Linked DNA regions of Chitinophaga caseinilytica. The protein of the gene in region 1 interacts with the protein of each later gene in a pairwise test. Links are inferred from orthologs where the notes say so. Each region holds a gene or a part of one and is shown in the gene's direction. Other genes may lie near its edges.

Evidence for each region.
Region 2: the proteins of ftsZ (region 1) and WJU22_RS02355 interact in binary tests that used the Escherichia coli proteins (3 or more experiments, as listed by UniProt). The link is inferred for Chitinophaga caseinilytica from one-to-one orthologs.

What each region holds. Positions count from the first base shown.
Region 1 is NZ_CP150096.1:106,427-109,384, forward strand. What follows is about bases 1-2,882. They hold ftsZ (cell division protein FtsZ), read left to right. Parts: upstream 1-521; coding sequence 522-2,243; downstream 2,244-2,882. Other genes in these bases: ftsA (cell division protein FtsA), read left to right, coding at 1-414; WJU22_RS00480 (glycoside hydrolase domain-containing protein), read right to left, coding at 2,341-2,882. Outside these bases: more of WJU22_RS00480, read right to left, coding at 2,883-2,958. UniProt on the Escherichia coli protein: Essential cell division protein that forms a contractile ring structure (Z ring) at the future cell division site. The regulation of the ring assembly controls the timing and the location of cell division.
Region 2 is NZ_CP150096.1:563,740-566,752, reverse strand. The notes cover bases 37-2,973. They hold WJU22_RS02355 (rod shape-determining protein), read left to right. Parts: upstream 37-962; coding sequence 963-1,985; downstream 1,986-2,973. Other genes in these bases: WJU22_RS02345 (rod shape-determining protein MreD), read left to right, coding at 2,948-2,973; mreC (rod shape-determining protein MreC), read left to right, coding at 2,052-2,951; purD (phosphoribosylamine--glycine ligase), read left to right, coding at 37-806. Outside these bases: more of purD, read left to right, coding at 1-36; more of WJU22_RS02345, read left to right, coding at 2,974-3,013. UniProt on the Escherichia coli protein: Forms membrane-associated dynamic filaments that are essential for cell shape determination. Acts by regulating cell wall synthesis and cell elongation, and thus cell shape.

The sequences.
Region 1 (2,958 bases):
GGTTCCCAGCTGAAACACCTGATCCAGCTGACGGAATACACCACCGGCGTGAGCGCCCGCATCGGTTACCCCAACGAGCACCTCGCCAGCGGGCATACCGACGAGCTGACCAAACCCATGTACGCCACCTGCGTAGGGCTCATTCTCAAAGGCTACAACGACTATGAGAACGATCGCCGCGCACTGGAGGAGAATTACGTGAAAATCAACACCAGCTACTTCGCGAAGGAAAGAGTGGCCCGCCAGGCCGAAGAATCCGGAGACGAATGGATGGAAGAAGCAGAGGAAGAAACGGCAGACGCACGGCAAGACCGTAAGTCGCGCGAGCGCAATGCCTCCCTCAAAGGCTTCCTGGACAGGATGAAAACAAAGATCATCGACATGTTCACGGAAGAAGAAGACGCCAAACTGTAAAGGTTTCGGCTTGATTGTTGCAATTCATATACGTTCATATAAAAACGATCAAAGTAACGTAGGATACGGTACACCACTAATACTAACCCATATAAAGAGCTAGAGTCATGATACATTTTGATCTTCCAAAGGAAAAATCCTCCATCATCAAGGTGATAGGCATTGGTGGCGGAGGAAGCAATGCGGTGAACCACATGTTCAGTCAGAACATTGAGGGTGTGAACTTCATTATTTGCAATACCGACGCACAGGCGATTGCAAACAGCCCCGTACCCAACAAGGTACAGCTGGGCCCGCATTTGACGCAGGGACTCGGAGCTGGCGCCAATCCCCGGATCGGCGAACAGGCTACGGAAGAATCATTCGAAGAAATTAAAAAAATACTGGAGGTGAACACCAAAATGGCGTTCATCACCGCCGGTATGGGAGGCGGCACCGGCACCGGCGGCGCACCCATCATCGCCAAAATATGCAAGGAACTGGGCATCCTCACCGTGGGCATCGTCACCACCCCCTTCTCTTACGAAGGTAAAAAGAGAATGATCCAGGCCGAAGAAGGCATCAACCGCCTCAAGGATTATGTGGACACACTGCTGATCATTTCCAACGACAAGCTCCGTCAGAAATTCGGCGACCTCAAATTCAAGGCGGCCTTCGAAAAAGCGGATAACGTGCTCGCCACCGCGGCAAAATGTATCACAGACGTTATCAACTCCACCGGCCAGATCAACGTCGACTTCGCCGATGTTTGCACCGTTATGCGCAACGGCGGCGTAGCCATCCTCGGATCGGCCATCGCCGAAGGCGAAAACCGCGCACAGGCCGCGATCGAAGATGCACTGACTTCCCCGCTCCTGAACGACAACGATATCAAAGGCGCCAAATGGATCCTGATCAATATCTCCTCTTCCGAAGGCGAATTCGAGCACACGCTCGATGAAATGGACATCATCCAGGCCTACGTACAGAGCATGGCAGGCGAAGATTGCGACGTGATCCTCGGTGTTGGCTACGATCAGAGCCTCCAGCGCAACCTGGGCGTTACCATCATCGCCACCGGCTTTGAGCAGAACCCCATCCGCCAGGCCAAATCGCAACAACCGGCCGCTACGACCGAACAACAGGAAGAACCCAAGATCGTCATGACCCTCGGCGGCGAAAACGAAGAAAAGAAAATGCACAACCAGGGCATGCTCTTCTCCGACGACGAGCCCGAGATCATCGACATCATGGCGCCCCGCCTCGTGGAACCCACCGTTACACACCCGGCCAGCGCAGCTTCCTTCATGCCCCCCGCTCCGCAACAACCGGAACGCGAGACCTACACGCTCAACATCGAGCCCGTAGAACCCTCCGCCCCGCAGACACAAGCCGCTCCGCAGCCCCAGCCCGTTCAGCAGAAACCTGCTACCAGCGCAGGTTCCGGAGGCTACCTCAACCGCCCTTCCAACATTTACGTGGAACCGGTGAGCAGCAATAACATGCAGCAGCAGGAAGAAATGAAAATGGTGTACCGGGAAGACGCCAACAACGCTCCCGTTCCTCCCCCGCAGCCCCAGGCGCTGCACGACGACCAGGCCGAAGAACAACGGAAGAAGCAGCTCGAACGCGTAGCCAAACTGCGCAGCATCAGCTTCAACGTGAAAAATATGGATAACAACACCGAAATCGAGAACATTCCCGCGTACCTCCGCCGGAACATCGATCTCGACAACGGTGCCGGTTCCGCCGAGCACTTCTACTCCAGCTACACAGTTGGCCAGAACGGCGAAAACCAGGCAGAGATCAACACGATCAATACCTTTCTCGACGGGAAAAAGCCCGATTGATGAATTTTAAGATGATATTAGTTTGATTGTTTTTTAGTTGTGTTAAAAAAAATCCTCCGATTCCTCGGAGGATTTTTTTATGCTTCATGTCGATCGCTTACAAGCTGTTGATCACGGCAGCAGCGGCTTTCACCATATCTTCGGCTTTCTTTTGCTTCAGGGTATTCCACTCGAAAGTCTTCAGCACTTTCTCCAGTTGCGGCCCCTTCCCTTCCTTCTTCAGGATCTGGACCTTCTCATACGCCTGGATGCCCTCCGCCAGCCGCTCGAACCGGATCGAGGAACGGCCGCCGGGGTAAACGAGGTAAGTATCGCCGGCAGCCCAGGTGCGGAAACGCGAATCGCGGAGCGGATCTTTCACCCAGCAATTGTACGCCCAGCGGAGATAGCCCTTGTAATCCTTACCTGCGGCGTAATATCCCAGCCACGCGGATTCCGCGGGAGGCGAGAAGGTAAAGGTATTCGGGAAACCTTCCGTACAGCAGGTATAATAAGTGGTCGGCCAGTTTTTGCCAAAGCGCGTGGCACGCTCTTCCGGCGTGAAATCCTGTCCGATGGCGATGCAATAATCGTAGATATCGTTCACCAGTTCCTTGTGGTAATTACCCGCCAAAGACACCTTGAAATCCTTGTCCACACTGCGGATCAGCTTAATAGCGGCCTGCATGGCCTCCATTGGGCGCTCGTCCATCGCGATGCAGGTGATATCGAACCA
Region 2 (3,013 bases), 460 kb from region 1 along the record:
GCGTCGTGATCGCAGCCTCGCACGAGGAAGCCATCGCCGAATATACCGAGATGATCAAATCCGCCAAATTCGGCGACGCCAGCAAAAAGGTGGTCGTGGAAGCATTCCTCACCGGCATTGAAATGTCTGCCTTCGCTTTGAGCGACGGCCAGCATTACGTACTGCTCCCCTCCGCCAAGGATTACAAACGAATTGGTGAAGGTGATACCGGCCTCAACACCGGCGGCATGGGCGCCATTTCGCCCGTTCCCTTTGCAGACGCGGGTTTCATGAAAAAAGTGGAAGACCGCGTGGTGCGGCCTACCGTGGCCGGACTGGCCGCCGAAGGCATCGTTTACCCAGGGTTCATCTTCTTCGGACTGATCAACGTGGAGGGCGACCCCTTCGTTATCGAATACAACTGCCGCATGGGCGACCCCGAAACGGAAGTCGTAATGCCCAGGCTGCAGAACGATCTGCTGGAGCTCTTCACCGCCGTGAAGGAACGGCAGCTCGATAAAGTGACCATCACCGAAGATCCGCGCGCCGCGGCTACCATCATGCTCGTGAGCGGAGGGTACCCCGAAGCGTACGAAAAAGGTAAGGAGATCACCGGCATTCCCGCTCCCACGGCCGATCAGATCGTTTTCCACGCTGGCTCGAAAGCCGATGGCGGAAAAACGGTTACCAACGGCGGCCGCGTGCTCGCCATCACATCTTTGGCAAGCGATTTGCAGCAGGCATTGGCGCATTCCAGGGAGACTGCCGACAGCATTTCATTCGGGGGCAAGTATTATCGTCGCGACATTGGGTATGAATTCAGCTAAGTAATTCGTCGTACAGGGTTCACGGATAGCGAAAATATGCATATAGCATTTCTTTTATTTATTTCCGCTGAACTTCTTGAATAATCCAATAATTGCATCGTATATTCGTTAGAATTATTCATTTTTGCATTCAAATATTTTTGACCGTATCAAACAATGGGCTTCTTTAACTTTTTAACTCAGGAGATTGCAATTGACCTCGGTACCGCCAATACACTGATCATTCATAACGATCAGGTGGTGGTAGACGAACCTTCCATCGTGGCTATAGAAAGGGCCAGTGGAAAGATCGTTGCCGTAGGCAAGAAGGCGATGATGATGCACGAAAAAACGCACGAGTACCTGCGCACCATCCGTCCGCTGAAAGACGGTGTGATCGCAGACTTTAATGCGGCAGAGGGGATGCTCCGCGAGCTGATCAAGATGGTTTATCCCAAGAAGCCGTTGTTCGCCCCGAGCTGGAAGATGGTGATCTGCATCCCGTCGTCCATCACGGAAGTGGAGAAACGCGCGGTGCGCGACTCTGCGGAGCAGGCGGGTGCCAAGGAAGTGTATCTCATCCACGAACCGATGGCTGCGGCCCTCGGTATCGGTATAGACGTGGAAGAACCGGTCGGTAACATGATCATCGACATCGGAGGCGGTACTACCGGCATCTCCGTGATCGCCCTCGCAGGGATCGTGTGCGACCAGTCTATCCGCATCGCGGGCGACGAATTTACGGCCGACATCATGGAAGCCCTTCGCCGTTACCACTCATTGCTCATCGGTGAGCGCACGGCAGAGCAGATCAAGATCCAGATCGGGTCTGCCCTGAAAGAGCTGGACAATCCACCGGACGACATCCCCGTGAACGGTCGCGACCTTGTGACCGGTATCCCCAAACAGATCATGGTATCTTACCAGGAAATCGCCGAAGCGCTGGACAAGTCGATCTTCAAGATCGAGGAAGCCATCCTGAAAGCACTGGAAACCACCCCGCCCGAGCTGGCAGCGGATATTTACCGCCGCGGCCTTTACCTCACCGGCGGTGGCGCCCTGTTGCGCGGGCTGGACAAGCGCCTGAGCCAGAAGATCAAACTGCCCGTTCATGTAGCAGACGATCCGCTGCGCGCGGTAGTAAGAGGCACCGGCATTGCCCTGAAACACATCGGCAAGTATCCTTTCCTGATGCAATAAAAAAACACATCCCGGCTTGCCCCAGGCATGCCGGGATGATATCCGGAATCCTTAGACTCGTATCCAGTGCGCAATCTGATCATTTTCTTACGGCGGTACTTCAACTTCTTTCTGTTTTTGCTGCTGGAAGTGATTTGCTTGATTTTCGTTTTCCGGACCAATAATTTCCAACGTACCGTTTACCTCAATTCCGCCAACGGCGTCTCCGGCAAACTGTACACCCGCTACAACGATATCCAGTATTATTTCCACCTCAAATCCACCAACGACAGCCTCGTGTCGGAAAACCTCGCGCTGCTCCAGCAACTGCCTACCAGCTTCGAGGAAAAAGACACGGCTTCCCAGGTGAAATTTGACACCCTCCGGAAATTTACCAACGATACGGCCCGCAAGCTCCTCAGCACGGAGGTCCGCAAGTTCCTCTACCGCAGCGCCAAAGTCGTGAACAACTCCGTCAACAAGCCCGTCAACTTCATCACCATCAACCGCGGTTCCAAAGACGGTATCCGCCCCAACATGGGCGTGATCGGGCCTAACGGCGTGGTAGGCGTGGTGAGAACGGCTTCGGAAAACTATGCCGTGATCATCTCCCTGCTCACCAAATCCAGCGGCAGCACCTCTTCCTTCAGCTTCAGCTCCCGCCTCAAAAACTCCGGCGAGATCGGAACGGTGTATTGGGACGGGTACGACGGCGGGCATGTGACGATGAAGGACGTGCCCCGCAGCGCCAAGCTGCACAAGGGCGATACCGTGGTGACGAGCGGCTTCTCGGCCGTGTTCCCCGAAAACATGAACATCGGGTACATCGACACCTTTTACGTCGGCGAGAAAGCGAGCACCTCGTTTACCATCCGCCTCAAACTGGCCACTAATTTTTACAACCTGCAATACGTGTACGTCATCGAGAACCTGCTGCGCGACGAGCAGGAGCGGCTGGAGGATTCGACACGCAAAATGTTGAAATGAGCATACTGTTAAGAAATATCATCCGATTCATTTTGCTGATCCTGTTCCAGGTACTGGTGCTG